Linked DNA regions of Stappia indica. The protein of the gene in region 2 interacts with the protein of the main gene of each other region in a pairwise test. Links are inferred from orthologs where the notes say so. Each region holds a gene or a part of one and is shown on either strand. Other genes may lie near its edges. The genes, in order: GH266_RS01425 and GH266_RS02935.

Region 1 (3,317 bases), 340 kb from region 2 along the record:
TGGGCATTCTCCTCCTCCTCGACGCTGGGCGCCGGCTGGCTGAGTTCCTGGTCGATCAGCGCCGCGGAGATGACGTCCTGCGGATAGAGCGCGGACAGCCGGCGGACGAGGTTTTCCAGCTCGCGCACATTGCCCGGCCAGCGGTAGCGGCGCAGCCGGTCGATGGCAGCGGTCTCGATCTGCTTGGCCGGCAGCCCTTCTTTCTCCGCCAGCGTGAAGAAGTGCCGCACCAGGTCCGGAATGTCCTCGATGCGCTCGCGCAGCGGCGGGAGCCGGATCGGCACCACATTGAGCCGGTAGTAGAGATCTTCGCGGAAAAGCCCCTGGTTGATCAGCTGACGCAGGTCCTTGTTGGTGGCCGCGACGATGCGCACGTCGGTGCGGATCGGCACCCGCCCGCCGACGGTGGTGTATTCGCCCTGCTGCAGCACGCGCAGGAGCCGCGTCTGCGCCTCCATCGGCATGTCGCCGATCTCGTCGAGGAACAGCGTGCCGCCGTCGGCCTGCTCAAAGCGTCCGGCCGATCGTTGCTGCGCGCCGGTGAAGGCGCCCTTCTCGTGGCCGAACAGCTCGGCCTCGATCAGGTCGCGCGGGATCGCCGCCATGTTGATCGCGACGAAGGGGCCGTTGCGGCGCTTGCCGTAGTCGTGCAGCGCGCGGGCGACCAGTTCCTTGCCCGTTCCGGACTCGCCATTGATCATGACGGAAAGGTCGGTCTGCATCAGCCGGGCGAGCACCCGGTAGATCTCCTGCATGGCCGGCGAGCGGCCGACCAGCGGGATGTTCTCGCCCGCCTCCTCCGGCTCGTCGAGCTTCATCCGGCGCGGTTCCGAAAGGGCGCGGCCGACGATGCTGGTCAGCTCCTTCAGGTCGAAGGGCTTGGGCAGATATTCGTAAGCCCCCTTCTCCGAGGCCCGGATCGCCGTCATGAAGGTGTTCTGCGCGCTCATCACGATGACCGGCAGGTCGGGGCGCAGCTTCTTGATGCGCGGCAGCACGTCGAAGGCGTTCTCGTCCGGCATCATCACGTCGGTGACGACGAGGTCGCCATCGCCGGAACTGACCCAGCGCCACAGCGTCGTGGCGTTGGACGTGAGCCGGACGGTATAGCCGGCCCGCGACAGCGCCTGGTTCAGCACCGTGCGGATTGCGGCGTCGTCATCGGCAACGAGGATGGTCCCGGTCGGCATGGTCGGTGTCCCAGATGTCAGATTTCGTCCTGCGTCGCGTAAGCGGGCATCAGGATGCGGAAAACGGTGCGGCCCGGCTGGCTGTCGCATTCGATGACGCCGCCGTGGTCGCCGATGATCTTGGCGACGAGCGCAAGCCCCAGGCCGGAGCCGTTGGCCTTGGTCGTCACGAAGGGGTCGAAGAGATGCGGCAGCAGGTCCTCGGGAACGCCCGGACCGTTGTCGCGTACGCAGAACTCCAGCGGCAGGCTCACCCGCTCCCGCGAGCCGGGCACCGACAGGCGGATACCGGGGCGGTAGGCGGTCGTCAGGGTGATCTCGCCCGCCGGTTCGCCCGCCACCGCCTCGCTGGCGTTCTTCACCAGGTTGAGGAACACCTGCACCAGCTGGTCGCGATTGGCCAGGACCAGCGGCAGGGACGGGTCGTATTCGACGTTGATCGGGATGTTGCGGGCAAAGCCGGAATTGGCGAGGCGCTGCACATGGTCGAGCACCACGTGGATGTTGACCGGCTCGCGCTCCACGGGCCGCTCGTCGGAGAACACTTCCATCCGGTCGACCAGCTTCACGATACGGTCGGTCTCGTCCATGATCAGCCGGGTCAGCGGGCGGTCGTCCTCGGCGGCTGAGGCTTCCAGCAGCTGCGCCGCGCCGCGAATGCCCGACAACGGGTTCTTGATCTCGTGCGCCAGCATCGTCGCAAGGCCCGAGACGGTGCGCGCCGCACCGCGCGAGGTCAGCTGGCGGTCAATCTTTTCCGCCATGCCCCGCTCCTGCAGCATCAGGACGACGGCGCCCGGCCGGTCGGCCACCGGTGCGGCGATGATGTCGACGATCTTCTCGGCGCCGATGCGCGGCGAGCCGATGTCCACCTTGTACTCGTTGACCGGCGCGCCCCGCTCCCTCACCTGCGAGATCAGCATCAGCAGCGGGCTGCCGAACGGCACGAAATGGGACACCGGATGGCGGCGGAGCACCTGCGCGCTGGCGCGGAAGAAGCTCTCCGCCGCCATGTTCGCCTCGATGATGCGCCCTTGCGGATCGACGAGGATGAGCGGGTGCGGCAGTGCATCGAGGATCTGCCCGTTGGTGCCGGGGATCGGGCCGGCGGCGGCTTCGCGTGCGCCTCTCATGCGGCGGCCTCCAGGCTGAATGCGGTCTCCGCCCCGCCCGCAAAGCAGGCTCGAACGCCGGCGGTGACGAAGCCCGCGTCTTCCGATGTCAGGATCTTCTGGCGCATGGGGCCGGGCACGCCGGGTGCGCCGGCATCCAGGTACCAGGCGATATGCTTGCGGGCGAGGCGCAGCCCTTTTTGCGAACCGTAGAGCTCGCGCATCATCTCGATATGCTCGCAGACGAGTTCACCGAGCTCGGCGCCCGAAGGCACAACAGGAGCCGGCAGGCCGTCGAGCCCGGCAGCGATGGCTCCCGGCAGCCAGGGGCGACCGTAAGCAGCGCGGCCGACCATGACCGCATCGGCGCCCGACCGGTCCATCATCTCGCGCGCATCCTCCACCGAGGTGCAATCGCCATTGGCGACGAGCGGAACGGAAATTCGCTCGCGCACCGCCCGGATCGCATCCCAATCGGCCTGGCCCTTGTAGAACTGGCAGCGGGTGCGGCCATGGACGGTGATCATCGCGATGCCTGCCGCCTCGGCCCGCGCGGCAAGCTCCGGCGCGTTGAGCGAATCGTGGTCCCAGCCAAGGCGCATCTTCAGCGTCACCGGCACGGAAACCGCGCCGACGGTGGCTTCCACCAGTGTCAGGGCATGGTCGAGATCGCGCATGAGCGCAGAGCCGGAATAACCGGAGGTCACCTTCTTGGCCGGGCAGCCCATGTTGATATCGATGACGTCGGCCCCAGCGGCCTCTGCCAGGCGCGCTCCCTCGGCCATCCAGCGGGCCTCGCGGCCGGCAAGCTGCACCACATGCGGCGCGCCGGCGATTCCCTCGCTGCGCAGACGGGTTTCGGGATGCCCCTCGGCAAGCTGCTCGCACGCCACCATCTCGGAAACGACGAGCCCGGCGCCGAAGCGGTGCGCCAGACGCCGGAAAGCCACATCGGTAACGCCGGACATGGGCGCGAGAAACACGCGATTGGCGCTCTCCACCGTCCCGATCCTGA
Region 2 (3,270 bases):
GCCGGTCCCGACACCACCACCGCATGCCCACGCGCATATTTGTGCCCGTCGAGCCGCGGCGGGTGCAGCCCCGCCCCCCACAGCGCCGGATCGTTGCGCCAGGTCTTCCCCTGCTCGCCGCCGTGCACCTCGCCCAGGACAGAAGCCGGAATACCGATATCGGCGAGCTCCACCCGGCCGGCAAGCAGACGCCCCGGCAACAGCAGGTGGCCCGGTTTCAGGCGGAAGAATGTCACCGTCCGGCTGGCGCGGATTGCCGGCCCCATCGCCTCGCCGCTCGCCCCGTTCACGCCGGAGGGCAGGTCGACGGCCAGCACCGGCAGGCCAGATGCGTTCACCCGCTCGATGGCCTCGCCCGCAATACCCTCGATGGGGCGCGCGAGCCCTGCCCCGAACAGCGCGTCGATCACCACCGACGCCTGACCCGGCACACGGCCCAGTGTGTCCCGCGAAAGGATGCCGGCAGTCAGGCCAGCCGCCTGCATCTCGGAAAAGGCGAGCGCCGCATCACCCGACAACCGGTCGGGATCGCCGAGCAGCAGCAGCTCGACGCGGTAGCCGCGCTGGCGCAGCACCCTCGCGGCAACGAATCCGTCGCCGCCGTTGTTGCCGGGACCGGCCAGCACCAGGACCTGGCCGGAGTGGCCAGCCATGCGGCTGCAGGCATCGGCGACCGCCACCCCTGCGCGCCGCATCAGGTCGATTCCGGGCACCCCGCCGGCGATGGCGAGCGCATCCGCCCGCCCCATCTCGGTCGGCGTCAGGAGTTCGATCAAGCACCACCTCCGGCGATCACAACCGCCTGCGGCTCGGACAGCTCGATCAGGTTGCCGTCGGGATCGCGTATATAAACGGAGCGCAGCGGCGACTGGGCACCGGTGCGCGAAACGGGCCCCTCTTCGATCGTCACGCCCGTCTCCCTGAGCCGCGCAATCGCGGCCTCGAGCGAGGACACGAGAAAGCAGAGGTCGCCCGACCCGGCCGTCGGCTTGCGCGCGGCCGGAGAAAACTCGGCTCCCGCCTTGTGCAGGTTGATCTTCTGCGCGCCGAAATGCAGCGCCCGCCGGCCGCCGCCGAACACCACCTCCTCCATGCCCAGCACGCCGCAATAGAAGCCGACGGTCTCGTCGATATCCGCAACCGTCAGGACCAGGTGGTCGAGCGCCTCGATCCGCATCCGTATCTCCCTGTCGTTCCCAGTCTCGAAATGCGCGGCACGCTCCCGCACGGAACCGCCCGCCCGGGATCGAGTTTCGCCGATTGCCGCAGGCACGCAAGCCGGTTTCGGACGCTCAGGTGCCCGGGACTGCCTGCAGATTGGGCGAAAACGTCAGGATCTAGGCACCGTCGGGCGACCCCCTCACCCCATCAAGGTGGATTTCGCGCCCCCAGATTCGCCTATTTATTGTTCAAGCCGCACAGTATTTAATCACCTCTTCGACGCCGGACCCCGGACAGCCCGGAAAACCCTGCTGGAATTGCCCGATTTGCAGGCTCTTTTTTCGGCAAGCAAACTTGGCATGGGGCATGCTAGTCAGGGGATGGCACAGGCCCGGAACGGCCGGCATTTCGAAACCGAATGACGCGAAGTGGCGGAGGCGATGAAAAAAATCGAGGCAATTATCAAGCCGTTCAAGCTCGATGAGGTCAAGGAGGCTCTCCAGGAGGTTGGCCTTCAGGGCATCACCGTGACCGAGGCCAAGGGCTTCGGCCGCCAGAAGGGCCATACCGAGCTCTATCGCGGCGCCGAATACGTGGTCGACTTCCTTCCCAAGGTGAAGGTCGAGATCGTGCTGACCGACGACCTCGTCGACAAGGCGGTCGAGGCGATCCGCAATGCCGCCCAGACCGGGCGCATCGGCGACGGCAAGATCTTCGTCTCCACCATCGAGGAGGCCGTTCGCATCCGGACCGGCGAGACCGGCACCGACGCGATCTGAGGCTCTGGCCGGATTTCCGGCCGAAATTTCCGGGCAGCCCGGCAGGTCCCGAAGCGGACTGTCCAGGGAGGCCCATGAGCAAGAACCCTAACGGGACCTACCCCAAGGAAAACAGGGAAAATCTTAAATGACGAGCGCCAGCGACATTCTCAAGCAGATCAAGGACAAGGACATCAAGTTCGTCGACCTGCGGTTCTCCGATCCGCGCGGCAAGCTGCAGCACGTGACCATGGACGCAGGTCTGGTCGATGAGGACATGTTCGCTGAAGGCGTCGCCTTCGACGGCTCCTCCATCGCCGGCTGGAAGGCGATCAACGAGTCCGACATGACGCTCGTGCTCGACCCGGACACCGTCCATGTCGATCCGTTCTTCGCCCAGTCGACCATCTCGATCATCTGCGACATCATCGACCCGGTCTCCGGCGAGGCTTACAACCGCGACCCGCGCACGACGGCCAAGAAGGCCGAAGCCTATGTCAGCTCGCTCGGCATCGGCGACACCGTGTATGTCGGCCCGGAAGCCGAGTTCTTCATCTTCGACGACGTGCGTTTCTCGGCCGACCCGTACAACACGGGCTTCAGGATCGACAGCATGGAGCTGCCGTCGAACATGGGCTCCGAGTACGAGACGGGCAACCTCGGCCACCGTCCGCGCACCAAGGGCGGCTACTTCCCGGTTCCCCCGATCGACAGCTGCCAGGACATCCGTTCCGAGATGCTGACGGTCCTGACCGAGATGGGCGTCACCGTCGAGAAGCACCACCACGAGGTGGCGGCTGCCCAGCATGAGCTCGGCATCAAGTTCGACACGCTGACCCGCAATGCCGACAAGATGCAGATCTACAAGTACGTCGTGCACCAGGTCGCCCACGCCTACGGCAAGACCGCGACCTTCATGCCGAAGCCGGTCTTCGGCGACAACGGCACCGGCATGCACGTGCACCAGTCGATCTGGAAGGACGGCAAGCCCGTCTTCGCCGGCAACCAGTATGCGGACCTGTCGGAGAGCTGCCTGTACTACATCGGCGGCATCCTGAAGCACGCCAAGGCCCTGAACGCCTTCACCAACCCGTCGACCAACTCCTACAAGCGTCTGGTCCCGGGCTACGAGGCTCCGGTGCTGCTGGCCTACTCGTCGCGCAACCGCTCGGCCTCCTGCCGCATTCCCTTCACCTCTTCCCCGAAGGCGAAGCGCGTCGAGGTCCGCTTCCCGGATCCGGCAGCCAACCCGTATCTCGCTTTCGCGTCGATGCTGATGGCCGGCCTGGACGGCATCAAGAACAAGATCCACCCGGGCGACGCGATGGACAAGAACCTCTACGACCTGCCG

Evidence for each region.
Region 1: the proteins of GH266_RS02935 (region 2) and GH266_RS01425 interact in binary tests that used the Escherichia coli proteins (3 or more experiments, as listed by UniProt). The link is inferred for Stappia indica from one-to-one orthologs.

What each region holds. Positions count from the first base shown.
Region 1 is NZ_CP046908.1:296,953-300,269, forward strand. Bases 266-3,265 are described here. They hold GH266_RS01425 (two-component system sensor histidine kinase NtrB), read right to left. Parts: upstream 2,324-3,265; coding sequence 1,208-2,323; downstream 266-1,207. Other genes in these bases: ntrC (nitrogen regulation protein NR(I)), read right to left, coding at 266-1,190; dusB (tRNA dihydrouridine synthase DusB), read right to left, coding at 2,320-3,265. Also shown: more of ntrC, read right to left, coding at 1-265; more of dusB, read right to left, coding at 3,266-3,317.
Region 2 is NZ_CP046908.1:636,243-639,512, forward strand. What follows is about bases 318-3,270. They hold GH266_RS02935 (P-II family nitrogen regulator), read left to right. Parts: upstream 318-1,601; coding sequence 1,602-1,940; downstream 1,941-3,270. Other genes in these bases: GH266_RS02925 (NAD(P)H-hydrate dehydratase), read right to left, coding at 318-773; GH266_RS02930 (VOC family protein), read right to left, coding at 773-1,177; glnA (type I glutamate--ammonia ligase), read left to right, coding at 2,068-3,270. Also shown: more of GH266_RS02925, read right to left, coding at 1-317. UniProt on the Escherichia coli protein: P-II indirectly controls the transcription of the glutamine synthetase gene (glnA). P-II prevents NR-II-catalyzed conversion of NR-I to NR-I-phosphate, the transcriptional activator of GlnA. When P-II is uridylylated to P-II-UMP, these events are reversed.